3 regions of the Streptomyces sp. BBFR102 genome follow, and region 2 is predicted to be linked to each of the others. Evidence: riboswitches for the same ligand, from Rfam matches in the RefSeq annotation. Region 2 holds a riboswitch; each other region holds the start of a gene.
What was found. A riboswitch is a leader RNA that binds a small molecule or an ion and turns the genes downstream of it on or off. The one in region 2 is predicted to bind cyclic di-AMP.

Region 1 (5,505 bases), 2.1 Mb from region 2:
CGCCGGGCCCTCCTGCCGCTGGGCGGCCTGCTGCTCTCCATGGGTATGCACGGCCTGTGGAACGGCTCGGCCACCCTGATGGGCCCCTTCGGCTTCGTCATCGTCTACGCGCTGGTGATGGTTCCGGTCTTCGGCCTCTCCGTCTGGCTGCTGGTGTGGGCCCGCGCCGACGTGCTGCGCGGCGTCCGCGCCCATCTCCCCGCGTACGTGGCGGCGGGCTGGCTCGCCCCGGCCGAGCCGACCGCCCTCGGCACGATGAACGGCCGTCACCTCGCCCGCGACCACGCCCGACGCGCCGGAGGCCGCGAGGCGGTGCGCGCCCTCGCCGCCTACCAGCGCGACGCCACCACTCTGGCCCTGCTGCGCCGCCGCGGCGAGCGGGGCCGGGCCGAGCCGGACTTCGTCGAGCGCGAGCGCGCCCTGCTCGCCTCCCTCTGGGAGCGCAGGGAGGCGATCCGCCCGGCCCAGCTGCACGCCGCCCGCCTGCTGGCGCCCCCGCCGCCCGCGATGTGGCTGCCGCCCCAGCACGGGGGCTGGGGCTGGGGTGGTCCGTACGGACCTCCGGGCAGGGGCGGGGCTGCCTGGGGCGCGCCGTGGCAGGGGCCGACCGCGGCGGGGTGGGGGCCCGCATCTGCCGGACCCCCGGCGCCGCAGCCGTGGCCGTACGCGGCCCCGCCGCACATACCCCCGCAGCACCGGTAGCCGAGGCCGCCTCCCGGGAGGCTGCGGTCGGGTTCAGGCCGAGGCGACCGTGAGCAGGCTCAGTTCCTCGTCGGTCAGCGTGAGGTCGGCGACGGCCAGCAGCGCCGGGAGCTGTTCCACGGTGCGGGCACTGGCGCTCGGCGCGGCCACGGTCGGGCGTGCGGCGAGCCAGGCGAGGGCGACCGACGCCACCTCGACACCGTGCGCCTCGGCGACGGTGTCCAGGGCGGCCAGGACCTTCTGGCCGCGCTCGGTGGCCAGGAGCTGCCCGGCACCTGCGGCGCGGGGGCTCTCCACGGTGGTGCCCGGGCGGTACTTGCCCGTCAGGAAGCCGGCGGCTAGGGCGTAGTACGGCACCACCGCCAGGCCCGCACGCGACGCGACCTGCTGGAGGCGGCCTTCATAGGTGTCCCGGGAGACGAGGTTGTAGTGGGGCTGGAGCGCGACGTACCGGGCCAGGCCCTCGCGGTCGGCGAAGTCGAGGGATTCCTGGAGGCGTTCGGGGCTGATGTTGGAGGCGGCCACGGCGCGCACCTTGCCGGCCTTCACCAGGTCGTCGAGGGCGGTGACGATCTCCTCGACCGGCACCGACGGGTCGTCGAAGTGGGTGTAGTACAGGTCGATCCGGTCGGTGCCGAGCCGCCGGAGCGACTCCTCGGCCGCCGCCTTCACGTTGGCGGCGGAGAGCCCCTTGAACTGGGGGTGGCCGCCGACCTTGGTGGCCACGACGATCTCGTCACGGTGGCCACGGGAGGCGAGCCACTTGCCGATCACGGCCTCGGACTCACCGCCCTTGTTCCCCGGCACCCAGGAGGAGTACGTGTCCGCGCTGTCGAGGAAGTTGCCGCCCGCGGCGGCGTAGGCGTCGAGGACGGCGAAGGACTGCGCCTCGTCCGCGGTCCAGCCGAAGACGTTGCCGCCGAGGGCCAGCGGAAAGACGTCGAGATCAGAGTTGCCGAGAGGACGGAGAGAGGTCATGGGGAGATCAACAAACGAGCCGGTCCGCCCATTCCTGGTGCAGCCGCATCCGGAGGGGACGCGCGGGTGGTGTGGAGACGAACAGGTCCGGCGGCCCTGACGTCGGGGGGTAGCCGTCAGGACCGCCGGAGTTCAGCCCGGCCGCTGCGGGACGCGGTCGCCCCGCAGCGGCCGGTGAGTCACGCAGAAGGAGCGCAGGAGACGCGGGAAGGGACCAGCTCGGAGGATGTGGACACACCGGCTGTGAACCGTGCCGGGGTGAAGCGACAGGCGGGCGCCCGTGCCCCGTTCAGACCTCGGGGAGGCGCCCGCCCGTCGGCACGTCAGATGTTGAGGCCCTTGCTCCGCAGCCAGCTGAGCGGGTCGACGCCGTCGCCGCCGCCCGGGTGGATCTCCAGATGGAGGTGGGGCCCGGTGACGTTGCCGGTGGCGCCGACGCGGCCGATCACGTCGCCGGTGGTGACCTTCTGACCGGCGCTGACCGACATCGACGACTGGTGGGAGTACCAGAGTTCGGTGCCGTCCTCCAGCTCCAGGATGGTCCGGTAGCCGTACGATCCGGCCCAGCCCGCTTCCTTGATGGTGCCGGAGTGGATCGCCTTCAGCGGGGTCCCGGTGGGAGCGGCGAAGTCGAGTCCGGTGTGGTAGCCGGAGGACCACATGGTGCCGCTCTGGCCGTAGGTCGAGGTCAGGGTGTACGAGGTGGTGGGGAGCGAGAAGCTGGCGGCGAGCTTGGCGAGGCGCTCGGCCTCCTCCTTCTTCCGCTTCTTCTCGGCCTTCTCCCGCTCCGCCTCGGCCAGCTTCTTCTCGGCGGCCTCCTGGACCTTCGCGGCCTCAGCGGCGGCCTGCGCGGCGGCGGCCTGCTCGGCGGCGTGGGCCGCGCTCTGGTCGGCCTGGTCCTGCTGGTGCTCGGCCTGCTGGATGATGCGGGCCCGCAGCGCCTCGCCGGCATCGGTGGTGCCCTGCTCGACGTCGGCGACGGTGACTCCGGCGCCGGTGAGCGGGCTGGCCGCCACCTGCGTGTCGGACTCCGCGTCGGAGCCCAGCAGCGTGCCGACGCCCGGCAGCGAGTCGACCTCGGGGAGGGACGCCTTGACGGACGAGAGGTCGGGGAGGGAGATGGAGACGGGGGGCTTCTCCTTGGCGGTGGCGATACCGCCGGCGCCCACCGCGGCGATCACGCCGACACCGAGGACGGTGGAGGAGCGGGCCAGGCCGCCGCCGCGCTGCTTCGCGACACGGTGTCGGCCACGGACGGGGCGGATGGACTCCTCGGTGGGATTCCATTCCTCCCAGGGCCCCCCGGCGGGTCCGTAGGCCGTGGGACCGGTGACCGGTTCCTCGTCGTTCGGCACGAACAGGGCCTCAGGGGCAGGACGGTTCGACGCCACGCGGGCGCTCTCCTTTCCTTCCTTCTCGCCTACCGGGTTAGCTGACGGGTTCGGAGCAGGAAGGTCTCCTACGGGCGCCTCGAAAGGCGTCCGATTCACCCCAAGGAGTGGTTCCCCGGTTCCCTACGGGATTCGGCGCGTGCGCGCGGAGCCGTCTCGGGTGACGGCCGGGACAACCGCGCTGCGTTATCGAACGTTAATAGACACCCACCCCGGATTCCAAGCTGTTCCAGGTGATCGTTGGACTCCGGGGCCTGGACGTACCGGGGCACCGGGGGGCGGAGTCGGGCGAGTTGACTGCCCCGAACCACCGCATCCACACCTGACGGTGTGTCAGTTGTTATGCGGGGAGCGTCCGTTCACTCACTCTCGGTGACCTGCCCGGCGACGTGCCGCGGCGGGCGCCTCAGGGCCGCCGGAGCGCGAGCAGCGCCATGTCGTCCTGCGGACCGCCGCCGGTGTGCGCGCCGACCTCCCGGGAGAGGGCCTCCAGGAGATGGCCGGGCGTCTCGAAGCGACGGCCCGTCAGCCGTGTCACCGGGTCGTAGAAGACTCCGCGCCCATCCCGCGCCTCCGTCAGGCCGTCGGTGAAGAGCAGCAGGGTGGCGCCGGGCGGGAACGGCACCGCGTCCGAACGGTCCGGCCAGACCCCGAGATCGCCCATACCGAGCGGCAGCGCCGGCTGGGTCGGCACCAGGGCCCGTACGTTTCCGTCGCCGTGGAGCACCAGCGGCTCAGGGTGGCCCCGGTTGACCGTGCGGACGACCGACTGCCCGGGCGGGATCTCCGCCAGCAGCGCGGTGGTGAACCCCTCGAACTGGTCCAGCCCCTCCCGCCGCACCCCCTCGCGGGCGAGGGCGCGTTCGAGCCGCTGGGCGACCCTCTCCAGGCTCGGCTCCTGCTCGGCGGCCTCCCGGAACGCGCCGATCACCACGGCGACCGCCTCCACCGCGCCGAGCCCCTTGCCGCGTACGTCGCCGACGAGCGACCGCACCCCGTACGGAGTCTCCTGCACGGCGTAGAGGTCGCCGCCGATGAGCGCGTCGGCCTGGGCCGCCTCGTAGCGGGCGGCGACGTCGAAGCCGCCGATGCGTTCGGCGGGGATGGGCAGCACGGCGCGCTGGGCGGCCTCGGCGATGTTGCGCGCACTGGCGAGTTCCTCTCCGCTGCGGATGACCAGGCGGTTGCTGAGCACCGCGAGGAGGGCGCAGGTCAGGATGGTGAGCAGCTCGGTGGTCGAGACCACCCCGCCCAGGGTCGCGGTCTGCCACTGGAGCAGGCCCACGACGCCCAGCGCGGCGCCCCCGGTCAGCAAGGTGCCGAAGAGCGAGAAGAACGGCGCGGCGATCAGCGGCGCCGCGGCGTAGAGCGGGCTGGCGCTGAAACGCGGCGGCGTGGCCTCGTCGAAGACGATCCCCGCGACGATCAGCGCCGCGGGCAGCAGCCGCACCAGCATTCGGGACCTGCTCCTCGTGCGGCCGTCGCCGAGAAGACCCCGGCGGGCCGCGCCCCGCTCGGCGGGAGGTGCCTCGGCGGCCGGGCGGCCCGTCTCCTTCTCCGCTTCGCCGCGTTTCCCCACCAGCCTGTCTCCTGATTTATCGGCCGGCCCCCGGTCGGCCCGGCCCGGACACGCACGCTCCCGCGCCGGCGCTTCCCCCCATGCTTCCGCCGGCCCCGTGCAACGGCGACCGGACAGCGCCGAACGAGTACCGGGACCACGCACACACGACGAAGGCCCGGACTCCTCGAAAGGAATCCGGGCCTTGGCCTTCAGTAGCGGGGACAGGATTTGAACCTGCGACCTCTGGGTTATGAGCCCAGCGAGCTACCGAGCTGCTCCACCCCGCGTCGGTAAGACCAACTGTACGCCATCTGGGAGGCCCCTCGCGCCACCCCTCGCTCCGGGCTCCCCGGGCCCGCCGCCATCCGGCGACGACAGCACGGACGGCCGGACGGCAGCGGGCCGCCCGGCCGGTCCGCCGCCGGCGTCCGCCTGCGGCCCGGGCAAGGGCGGTCACGGCCAGCGCGATCTGGCTTCCCCGTTCGGCCCAGCCGACGCCCCTGATCCCGGCGAGACCGGACCGGCCGGAGACGAAGACGCCGATGTGCATCCCCCACGATGCCGACGACGGTCAGCGGCAGCCGACACGCTGGCGGCCGGGGACGACCACGCGCCCCAGGACTCCGATGGCGACGCCGGTGCCGATCGCACCGATGGGCCCGCCATTCCTGTGGGCCACGCCGCTCGTTTCCGCCGTGCCGAGCCTGGCGGACCGTTGGCGAGCATGTCCCCCGCGCCGCGACGGGCCAGTCCCGCACCGGCCGGAATCAGGCGATCCGCGGCCTCGCCGGACTCTGGGTGGTGCGCGCAGGGCGCGTGGGACACCGGGCGTACGCCTCTCGCAGCCACGGCAACACCCCTCCCCGCGCCCAC
Region 2 (5,505 bases):
GCTCCTTCACCAACAAGGTCTGGACATGACGCCGACCATTGTGGACCGCGCCGACGACAACCCCGACCGCACCCCGTCCTTCGGGTGCCATCCGGCGGGAACTTCGCCCCCTGTCGGCGCGGTTGCATAGAGTGACAGGGCGGAGAGGACTTCTCCGGAATTCGCGAGCGAAGGGACGTACCTGCCCATGGGTGACACGGCCACAGCGCGGGCCGCCTCCGGCGGCCTGACAGCGACCGAGCACCGCCTGGCCAACGGCTTGCGCGTGGTGCTCTCCGAGGACCACCTGACCCCGGTCGCCGCGGTCTGCCTCTGGTACGACGTCGGCTCGCGCCACGAGGTGAAGGGCCGCACCGGCCTCGCCCACCTCTTCGAGCACCTGATGTTCCAGGGTTCCGCCCAGGTGAAGGGCAACGGCCACTTCGAACTGGTCCAGGGCGCCGGCGGCTCGCTCAACGGCACCACCAGCTTCGAGCGGACCAACTACTTCGAGACCATGCCCGCCCACCAACTGGAGCTGGCCCTCTGGCTGGAGGCGGACCGCATGGGCACCCTCCTGACGGCCCTGGACGACGAGTCGATGGAGAACCAGCGCGACGTCGTCAAGAACGAGCGCCGCCAGCGTTACGACAACGTGCCCTACGGCACCGCATTCGAGAAGCTCACCGCCCTCGCCTACCCCGAGGGCCACCCCTACCACCACACGCCGATCGGCTCGATGGCCGACCTCGACGCGGCGACGCTGGAGGACGCCCGGGAGTTCTTCCGCACGTACTACGCGCCGAACAACGCCGTGCTCTCCGTCGTCGGCGACATCGACCCCGAGCAGACGCTCGCCTGGATCGAGAAGTACTTCGGCTCCATCCCCGGCCACGACGGCAAGCGCCCCCCGCGCGACGGCTCGCTGCCCGACACCATCGGCTCCGAGCTGCGCGAGGTGGTCCGCGAGGAGGTGCCCGCGCGCGCCCTGATGGCCGCCTACCGCCTCCCGGAGGACGGCACCCGCGCCGCCGACGCCGCCGACGTGGCGCTCACCGTCCTCGGCGGCGGCGAGTCCTCCCGGCTCTACAACCGCCTGGTCCGGCGCGACCGTTCGGCCGTCGCCGCCGGCTTCGGCCTGCTGCGGCTGGCCGGCGCGCCCTCGCTCGGCTGGCTGGACGTCAAGGCGTCGGGGGACGTCGAGATCCCCGCCATCGAGTCCGCCGTCGACGACGAGCTGGCCCGCTTCGCCGCCGAGGGCCCGACCGCCGAGGAGATGGAGCGCGCCCAGGCCCAGCTGGAGCGCGAATGGCTCGACCGGCTCGGCACGGTGGCCGGCCGCGCCGACGAACTCTGCCGGTACGCCGTCCTCTTCGGCGACCCGCAGCTCGCCCTCAGCGCCGTCGGCCGCGTGCTGGACGTCACCGCCGACGAGGTCCGCGAGGCCGCCGCCGAGCGCCTGCGCCCGGACAACCGCGCGGTCCTCGTCTACGAGCCGCTGACCCCCGAGGAAGCCGAGCACGCCGACAACACCGACGCCGCGACCGGCGAGGAGGCCGCAGCCAGTGAGTGACGTCATCACCCCCGCCATGGATCTCCACCCGCAGCCGGCCGGGGGAGCGCCCCGCCCGTGGGCCTTCCCGGCCCCCGAGCGCACCACGCTGGACAACGGCCTGACGGTGCTGCGCTGCCACCGGCCCGGCCAGCAGGTGGTCGCCGTCGAGGTGCTGCTCGACAGCCCGCTCGACACCGAGCCGGAGGGGCTCGACGGCCTCGCCACCATCATGGCCCGCGCCTTCAGCGAAGGCACCGACCGGCACAGCGCCGAGGAGTTCGCCGCCGAGCTGGAGCGGTGCGGCGCCACCCTCGACGCCTTCGCCGACCACCCCGGCGTCCGGCTCTCCCTGGAGGTCCCGGTCTCCCGGCTGGAGAAGGCGCTCGGGCTGCTCGCCGACGCGCTGCGCGCCCCGGCCTTCGAGGAGGCCGAGGTCGAGCGGCTGGTCCGCAACCGCCTCGACGAGATCCCGCACGAGCAGGCCAACCCGGCCCGCCGCGCCGCCAAGGAGCTGTCCCGGCAGCTCTTCCCGGTCGACTCGCGCGTCTCGCGGCCCCGCCAGGGCGCCGAGGAGACCGTCGAGCGGATCGACGCGGCGGCCGTCCGCGCCTTCTACGAGCGGCACGTCCGTCCGGCCACCGCCACCGCCGTCGTCGTCGGCGACCTGGAGGGCACCGACCTCGACGCCCTGCTCGCCGGCAGCCTCGGCGCCTGGCAGGGTGACGCGGGCAAGCCCAACCCGGTCCCGCCGGTCACCGCCGACGACACCGGCCGCGTCGTCATCGTCGACCGTCCCGGCGCCGTCCAGACGCAGCTGCTCATCGGCCGCGTCGGACCCGACCGGCACGACCGGGTATGGCCCGCCCAGGTGCTCGGCACGTACAGCCTCGGCGGCACCCTGACCTCCCGTCTGGACCGTGTCCTGCGCGAGGAGAAGGGCTACACCTACGGCGTGCGGGCCTTCGGCCAGGTGCTGCGCTCCACCCCGGAGGGGACGGGCGCGGCGATGCTCGCCATCAGCGGCTCCGTCGACACCGAGTCCACCGGACCGGCGCTGGACGACCTCTGGAAGGTGCTGCGCACCCTCGCCGCCGAAGGGCTGACCGACGCCGAGCTGGACACCGCCGTCCAGAACCTCGTCGGCGTGGCACCGCTCAAGTACGAGACGGCCGCCGCCGTCGCCTCCACCCTCGCCGACCAGGTCGAGCAGCACCTGCCGGACGACTTCCAGGCGCGGCTGTACCGCATGATGTCCGAGACCGGCGCCACCGAGGCGACCGCCGCCGTGGTCAGCGCCTTCCCGGCCGACCGGCTGGTCACCGTCCTGGTCGGCGACGCCTCCCGGATCGCCGAGCCGGTGCGCGCCCTCGGTATCGGCGAGGTCAGCGTGGTCACGGGCTGACGCCCGCTCAGCAGGTCCGGGCCGACAGGCCCGACCCGGCGCGGGAACCCCGGAAGCCCGAGTGGATTCCGGGGTTCCCGTCATGTCCACGCCTCCACCCTGATGTCCGTTTCGCGGGAGTGACACCCCCTCTGCCCTGTGGTGTGTGCTACAAAAGCGGCGTTCGGTTTGTAGCGCGACAGAACTGCCGATTAACGTCTCTGCGGCTGTCCGGCCGAAGCACCCGCCGCATCCGTGGCGAACGGGCAGTCATCGCCGAATCCCCGCAGGGCGCGAGCCCGGGGAACCGGGGACCCACCGTCCCACGGGGTGAATCGGGCGCCTCCCGCGAGGGGCTCGTAGGAGACCTTCCTGCTCCGAACCCGTCAGCTAACCCGGTAGGCGAGAAGGAAGGAAAGGACCAGCCGCTCCATGGCGTTCACCCGTCCCACCGGGAAGCACCGGCGTCCCAGCCGCCGGGCCACCCGCACCGGGGCCGGCCTGGCCGGCGTCGCCGCCCTCACCACCACCGGCGTGGCGACCACCCTCGCCTCCCCGGCCGCGGCCGCCGAGGCCCCCGCGCACACCGGCTTCACCGAGGCCATCGTGATCGGCCACGGGCTCGCCGACCGGATCGGCGACCAGGCCGCCGCCCAGCGTCTCGCCGCCGAGGCCGCCGCCGCCGAACAGGCCGCCGTCGAGGCCGCCCGGGTGGAGGCCGCCGAGGCGAAGCGGAAGGCCGAGAAGGTCCGGGCCGCCCGCGCCGCCGAACGCGAGCGCCTCCACCGCTACGTCCTCCCCGTCGAGGGCTCCTACGTCTCCACCGGCTACCAGACCGGCGGCAGCCTCTGGTCCTCCGGCAGCCACTCCGGTGTCGACTTCCACGCCCCCGCCGGCAGCGCGGTCCGCGCCGTCGGCGGGGGTACCGTGGTCGAGACCGGCTGGGGCGGCGCCTACGGCAACGAGGTCGTCATCAAGATGCACGACGGCACCTACACCCAGTACGGCCACCTGGCGTCGGCCACCGTCGCGGTCGGCCAGAGCGTCGTCCCGGGCCAGCAGATCGCCGTCTCCGGCTCCACCGGCAACTCCACCGGGCCGCACCTGCACTTCGAGGCCCGCTCCGGCGCCGACTACGGCACCGACATGGACCCCGTGGCCTACCTCCGCGGCCACGGCGTCGACGTCTGACCCACCCCTCGCGCGCCCTGTTCTTCCCGAAGGCCCCGGTTCCGGATTACCCGGACCGGGGCCTTCGGTATACCCGGACGTCTGCGCCCCGCTGTTGCTTTCCGGCCAGAAGATATCCACGGATCACCTGGTGCCGTCGGAAAGGAATCCGTTCTGCCGTAGGGTCAGGAAAGAGAACAGGACGACCGCGCTCACGCGGGTCACAGGCGGAGGATGGGTATGGGTATTCCCGCGCAATCGGTATGCACCGCGATCAGGGAGGACATCGTCTCCGGTGTGCACGAGCGCGGCTCCCGCCTCACCGAGGGGCGGCTCGCCCGCCGTTACGGCGTCTCCCGCGTCCCGGTCCGCGAGGCGCTGCGCACCCTGGAGGCCGAGGGATTCGTCGTCACCCGCCGGCACGCCGGGGCGTGCGTCGCCGAGCCGACCGAGCGGGAGGCGGCCGACCTGCTGGAGATCCGGACGCTGCTGGAGCCGCTGGGCGCCGCCCGCGCCGCCCGGCGCCGCACCGATGCCCACCTGAAGGTGCTGCGCGGCCTGGTCAGGTTGGGGCAGGAGCGCGCCAGGCTCGGTGAGGGTGAGGAGCTGCGGCCCCTGGGTGCCTGGTTCCACGAGACGCTCGCCCAGGCGTCCGGCAGCCCCGGCCTCACCGCCCTGCTGACCCAGCTGCGCCAGAAGGTCACCTGGATGTACGCGATCGACCCGCCCGCAGCCCCGGTCGAGTCCTGGGCCGAACGCGGCGCCATCGTCGACGCGGTGGCCCGCGGCGACGCGGAGCGGGCGCGCGCCCTGACCGCCCGGCACGCCGAGCGCGCGGCGGCGGCCCACCGCCTCCGCGCCACCGGGGTGAGGACTTCGCAACATGCCGTCAACAATCGGGGCGATCAGAATTAACAAGAACACCGTATACAAGAGCAAGAGCAGTGAATTCCTGGCCGCGCCGTGCCAGGCGTTCCGGCCGGAGGGAAGGTCGGGGGAATTTCCTCGCCCGTGGTGCGCGATATCGGCGCACGGGGCGGCGGGCGAATTCGACGTGCGTGAATTCCCTCAGGGCCTTGGTGAATCCCCGCCCGCGCTGGTCCGTGAAAGGCGGCACGCCCCGCGCTGACGGACGAGGGCGGCCGGCGGCGACGCGGGACCAGCGTCCCGAGGACCCGGCCCGGGCCGGGTCACCCGGACCGCACGAGCCGACCTGGCCGTCCGGCGGCGCTGCGGAGCCGACCCCGCCGGACGCCGCGTCAGCTTCGCCGGCAGCCGTACCTCCAGCTCCTTCGCGCGGGCGGTGGCCCGGCCGCGACGGAAGGCCCTGTCCGGGACGGGCGTCTCCGGTTCCGGCGGGGCGGAGGGGCAGCCGGGGGCAGGTCGCCGAGCGCCGGCGGCGCAAGGACGGACCGGGGCC
Region 3 (5,505 bases), 480 kb from region 2:
TGGTCGTCGAGGATGTCGTGGACCCTCCGGTCGAAGAGGTCCAGGGCGGCCTCGTGCCGCGCGAGGAGTTCGGAGTGACCGGGGGTACTCGTCTCGGGGTCTGCGCCCGACGGGCCGGAGGAGGACATGGGGTCCATCCTCACCCCGTTGGGGCGCGTTCGCCGGGGGCGGGCGTCCGTTCCGGTGACGGACACGGCCCGGCTCGCGCGCCGGTGCGGGTGATCGGCGCGCACGGGGGTACCCGTGCCGCATGCGTCCTGACCCTGTGAACCCCCTGCCCACCCGGTGGCGCCCCCCGGGTGCCCGCCGTGCGCGCGCCTGGCCCCCGGCTTCGTCGGCCGACCGGCTGGTCGCGCTGGACCGCACCGTCTTCGAGGCGGTCGCGGCGCGCCGCTGGCCCGGTGCCGACCGGGTGCTGCCGAAGCTGAGCCGGAGCGCCGACCACGGCCTGCTCTGGGGCGCGGTCGCGGCGGGGCTCGCGGTGACCGGTTCGCCGCGCGCCCGCCGGGCGGCGGTGCGGGGGCTGGCCTCGCTCGCCCTGGCCTCGGCCACCATCAACACCCTCGGCAAGCGGACGGTGCGGCGGCGGCGCCCGGGGCTGGAGTCGGTGCCGCTGATACGGCAGCTGAAGCGGCAGCCGATCACCTCCTCCTTCCCGTCGGGCCACGCGGCGTCGGCGGCGGCCTTCGCGACGGGGGTGGCGATGGAGTCCCGGGGCCTGGGCGCGGCGGTGGCCCCGCTGGCGGCGGCGGTCGCCGCCTCCCGCGTCCACACCGGTGCGCACTACCCCGGTGACGTGCTGGCCGGGGCGGCACTGGGCGCGGGTGCCGCCTTCGCCGTACGCGGCCTGGCGCCGACCCGGGACCAGCTCCCCTCCCCCGGGCGCCCGCTGGTGGACGTACCGGCGCTGCCCCGGGGCCACGGCCTGGTCATGGTGGTGAACCAGGGCGCCGGCACCCCCGACAAGGCGCGGGTGCTGCGGGAGCTGCTGCCGGAGGCCGAGGTGGTGGAGTGCGAGGGCGAGGGGCTGGTGGCGGAGCTGGAGAAGGCGGCGGAAGGTGCGCTGGCCCTCGGCATCTGCGGCGGCGACGGTTCGGTCAACGCGGCGGCCGGGGTGGCTCTGCGGCACGGGCTGCCGCTGGCGGTGCTGCCGGGCGGCACCCTCAACCACTTCGCGTACGACCTCGGGATGGAGGACCCGAAGGAGCTGTGCCGGGCGGTGGAGGCGGGCGACGCGGTCGCGGTGGACGTGGGCCGCTTCCGTTCCGGCGAGCGGACCGGGCACTTCCTCAACACCTTCAGTCTGGGGGTCTACCCGGAGCTGGTCCGGGAGCGGGAGCGCTGGTCGGGCCGGGTCGGCGGGCGGCTCGCGGACGTGGTGGCGGCGGTGCGGGTGCGGCGCCGGGACCATCCGCTGGAGGCGGTGGTCCAGGGTGAGCGGCGCCCGCTGTGGCTGCTGTTCGCGGGCAACTGCACCTACCGCCGGATGGGGCTGACGGGCGGGCGACGGGTGGATCTGGCCGACGGCCTGCTGGACGTCCGCGCGGTGCACGGCGGGCGCGGGCCGGGGTTCCGGCTCGTGGCCGCGGCGCTGGCGGGCCCGCTGTCCCGCTCGCCGTTCCACGCGGCGGTGCGGGTGCAGCGGCTGCGGATCGGCGGGATCAGCCCGGGAACGCCGCTCGCCTTCGACGGCGAGGTGAGCGACGCGGGTCCGAGCCTGGAGCTGGACAAGCTCCACGAGGGACTGCGGGTGTACCGGCCGCTGTCGCTCTGATCCGGCGACCCCGCGCACGGGAGGCGCCCACGCCCACCGGCTGCCGCAGCACCCCGGCGATCCGGTGGGCGCCCCGCGCGAGATGCGCCGGGTGTGCGCCGGGCGCCTGGTCGCCGTGCGCAACGCGGACTGCGCGGCGACGACCTGGCACCCGGCGCGCCCCGGACTCGACGCGTGGCTGGAGCCGTACCGGTCCGTGGCGCGGGCGAGCGGGTCGCGGGCCGGCGGCTGCGGGCGTGGGCGCGTGAGGCCGGGTTCAACGGCCTCACGGCGGCCGCCTCCGCCTGGTGCTACGCCGACGAGGCGGAGCGGGCCTGGTGGGGCGGACCGGGCGACGGCCTCCGGGTACGCGACGCGGGCGGTCGGCCTCGGGGAGGCGGACCAGGCCGGACTGGAGCGGATCGCGGCGGCCTGGCGTCGGTGGGCGGCGGCCCCCGACAGCTGGTCCGCGGTGCTCCACGGGGAGCTGCTCTGCCGCGCCCGAGCGGAGCGGGCCGCGAGTCCACACCCGGCCGGGGTGACACAGCGTCACCCTCGTGCGGGGCGGGCGCCGCGCCCCATCCGGCCTACCCACCCTGCCGACCGACACCCCTCCTTACGGACATATAGGGCATCCACCCCCATATGCGCCAATTGCCGCCACGCCGGGCGCCGTTGAGCCCGCCTCGTGAGCAGCGTCATAGCGGTCACGGTCCGTGGCAGCCACCACCGGCCGGGGCGCAGCACCCGCCACGCCCGGAAAGATCACGAATCTACGGAGGGTGACCACCTCCGGAACAAAGGATCAAGAAAGCGACTTCCAGGGCGCCGACGCTGCTTGTTCCCGGGAGCCCGGCTCGTCTACGGTCACCGTCATTCCGGATGGACCGCCTAATCCTGCCGCCGTCCGGTATCCCACATCGACCCTTCCACGGCAGGAGCGGGGGACCCAGGTAAGCCGCCGGAACCGGAGCAGCGCACCGCGCACGCCACCGGCCCCCCGGCTAGGGGTGAAGCCGCGCCACACGGCGCGGCCGGGCAGCTCCAGCCCGAACCCGACAGCTCACCTCGCAGGCGCCGGAGAGGAACCTTCATGCCCGCCAAGGGGAAGCACCGCCGTACCAGGACCATGCGCATAGCCCGCACGCTGGCCGTCGCCGGCTCGGGCAGCGCCGCCCTGGCCCTGCCGCTGATGGGCGCCGCCCACGCACAGGCCGCCGAGAAGTCGGCGCCGGAGTCCGTCGCCGTCCAGCAGGCCGTCGCCGCAGCTCAGCAGCAGGCGCCGAAGAACGCCTCCGCCGACACCAAGACCTACGAGGTCGTCGTCGGCGACTACCTGGCCAAGATCGCCGCCGCACAGCACGTCGACGGTGGCTGGGAGCAGCTCTACCAGGACAACCGCAAGGTCGTCGGCTCGAACCCGGACCTCATCCTCCCGGGCATGAAGCTCTCGGTGGACGGCACCGTCGCCGAGGCCCCGAAGTCCGCCCCGGCCAAGCCGCAGAGCGCGCCGAAGCAGGCCGCGCCCAAGGCCGACACCAGCGCCTCCACCGCGAAGAAGACCGAGACGGCGCCGCAGCCGGCCGCCCCGGCGAAGCCGCAGGCCGAGCAGGCCGAGCAGCCCGCCGCCTCCACCGGCTGGGTCCGCCCGGTCGACTCCTCCCCGTCCACCGCCTACCGCGCCTCCGGCGGCAGCTGGTCCTCCGGTTACCACACCGGTGTCGACTTCTCCGCCTCCTCGGGCACCTCCGTCAAGGCCGTCGGCGCGGGCACCGTCGTCTCCGCCGGCTGGAGCGGCTCGTACGGCAACGAGGTCGTCATCAAGCACGCCGACGGCAAGTACTCCCAGTACGCCCACATGTCGTCGCTCTCGGTCTCGTCCGGCCAGACCGTCTCGGCCGGCCAGCAGATCGGCCTCTCCGGATCGACCGGCAACTCCACCGGACCGCACCTCCACTTCGAGGTCCGCACCGGCCCGGGCTACGGCTCGGACATCGACCCGCTGGCCTACCTGCGCGGTCACGGCGTCTCCGTCTGACACCTCCCGGCACCGCCGGGTCCTCTCCTCACCGCCGGCCGGGGGCCGGACCGGGGCACACCGCCCCGGCCCGGCCCCCGGCCGCGCGCGTGCCGCCGGTCGCTACCGCCCGGCCGTCCCGAGGATCAACGACCGGAGCGGGCCGGCCCGTCGGCAGCGCGTGGCCCGCGCCGGGCACGATCTCCACCTCGGCACGGCCCACCAGCGCGCCGACGCGTGCGGCCACCTCCCGCGTGTCGCGCGGGGCGCCGCGCTCCCCGAGCAGGAAGGGCGCGGGGACCGTCAGGCGGCCAGTTCCTCGCAACTGCCTGAACTGGCCCGTCCGCAACGCGGTGAAGGTCTCCCGCCCGTACCGGTCCAGCCCTCGACCGCAAGGGGAGCGCTCCGCTCCCGGCCTTCTGCACCACGCTTCAGGCGAGGGCGGCAGATCTCCGGCTCCTCGGGCGGTGGCGGTTCAGCGGACCGTCCGGAAGAACGCCCGGATGTCATCGAGGAGCAGGTCGGGGGCCTCCATCGCGGGGAAGTGGCCGCCGCGGTCGAACTCCGACCAGTGCGTCACGTTGTGCTCTCGTTCGGCGATACGACGCACTCCGGGGTCCCCGGGGAAGACAGCGACGCCGTGGGGCACCGGGGACGCGGAGACGGCCGAGCCCCAGGACTTCGCGCTCTCCTTGTACAGCCGGGCCGAGGAGGCGGCGGTGCCGGTCAGCCAGTAGATGCTCACGTCGGTGAGCAACTGGTCCCGGTCGACAGCTTCCTCGGGAAGCTCGCGGGCGGGGTCGGTCCACTCCTTGAACTTCTCCGCGATCCACGCCAGCTGTGCGGCCGGCGAGTCGGTCAGGCCGAACGCGACGGTCTGCGGACGGGTGGCCTGGATGATCGCATAGCCGCTGCCGTCCTGGTCCTGGTACTGCCCGAGCCGCTCCAGCTCTACCGGCGACAATCCGTCGGACTCCGCCGGGTCGCCGGTCGGAAAGCCCAGTCCGCCGTTGACGTGCACCCCGGCGACGTTCCCGGGGGCGACACGGCCGAGTTCGGGCGAGATCACGGCACCGCTGTCGCCGCCCTGGGCGCCATAACGTTCGTAGCCCAGGCGCCGCATCAGCTCCGCCCAGGCTCGCGCGACCCGGTGCAGATCCCAGCCCGGCTGGGTGGTCGGCCCGGAGAACCCGAACCCCGGGATGGACGGAGCGACGACGTGGAACGCGTCGGCGGGATCGCCGCCATGGGCCCGCGGGTCGGTGAGCGGGCCCATGATCTTCATGAACTCGGCGATCGAGCCCGGCCAGCCGTGCGTGATGATCAACGGCAGTGCGTCGGGCTCGGGGGACCTCACGTGCAGGAAGTGGACGTGCTGCCCGTCGATCTCGGTGGTGAACTGGTCGAACCGGTTGAGCGCGGCCTCCTGCGCGCGCCAGTCGAAGCCGGAGCGCCAGTACTCGGCGAGTTCCCTCGCGTAGGTGACCGGGACGCCGTAGGACCAGCCGACGCCGGAGAGTTCGTCGGGCCAGCGGGTGCGCGCCAACCGCTCGCACAGGTCATCCAGATCGGCCTGCGGGATGTCGATGCGGAAGGGGCGGATGGAGGGGTCGGTGCTCGCCAGGCTGTTCATGGGAAGAACGCTACGGGCGGGTCAGGACAGATACGGTCCTAGGTGCGAGGGAGACTGCCCGTCATGCGGGAAACCTCGGCGCGCCTTCTGACACTGCTGTCC

Region 1: linked by a shared signal. The riboswitch ahead of ACSLIC_RS11950 (M23 family metallopeptidase) and the one ahead of ACSLIC_RS21355 (M23 family metallopeptidase) in region 2 are both predicted to bind cyclic di-AMP.
Region 3: linked by a shared signal. The riboswitch ahead of ACSLIC_RS23425 (peptidoglycan DD-metalloendopeptidase family protein) and the one ahead of ACSLIC_RS21355 (M23 family metallopeptidase) in region 2 are both predicted to bind cyclic di-AMP.

The regions. Positions count from the first base shown of each region.
Region 1 is NZ_CP195757.1:2,695,191-2,700,695, forward strand. Features, by position in the region: gene ACSLIC_RS11940 (PrsW family intramembrane metalloprotease) at 1-702, shown strand, start outside; gene ACSLIC_RS11945 (aldo/keto reductase) at 736-1,680, opposite strand; gene ACSLIC_RS11950 (M23 family metallopeptidase) at 2,004-3,071, opposite strand; cyclic di-AMP (ydaO/yuaA leader) riboswitch at 3,083-3,219, opposite strand; gene ACSLIC_RS11955 (PP2C family protein-serine/threonine phosphatase) at 3,478-4,650, opposite strand; tRNA gene ACSLIC_RS11960 (tRNA-Met) at 4,846-4,919, opposite strand.
Region 2 is NZ_CP195757.1:4,813,808-4,819,312, forward strand. Features, by position in the region: gene ACSLIC_RS21345 (M16 family metallopeptidase) at 188-1,552, shown strand; gene ACSLIC_RS21350 (M16 family metallopeptidase) at 1,569-2,936, shown strand; cyclic di-AMP (ydaO/yuaA leader) riboswitch at 3,180-3,334, shown strand; gene ACSLIC_RS21355 (M23 family metallopeptidase) at 3,348-4,106, shown strand; gene ACSLIC_RS21360 (GntR family transcriptional regulator) at 4,326-5,000, shown strand.
Region 3 is NZ_CP195757.1:5,296,460-5,301,964, reverse strand. Features, by position in the region: gene ACSLIC_RS23440 (TIGR03086 family metal-binding protein) at 1-128, opposite strand, end outside; gene ACSLIC_RS23435 (bifunctional phosphatase PAP2/diacylglycerol kinase family protein) at 251-1,774, shown strand; partial or broken gene ACSLIC_RS23430 (SAM-dependent methyltransferase) at 1,803-2,255, shown strand; cyclic di-AMP (ydaO/yuaA leader) riboswitch at 2,665-2,845, shown strand; gene ACSLIC_RS23425 (peptidoglycan DD-metalloendopeptidase family protein) at 2,847-3,791, shown strand; gene ACSLIC_RS23420 (epoxide hydrolase family protein) at 4,246-5,403, opposite strand; gene ACSLIC_RS23415 (helix-turn-helix transcriptional regulator) at 5,467-5,505, shown strand, end outside.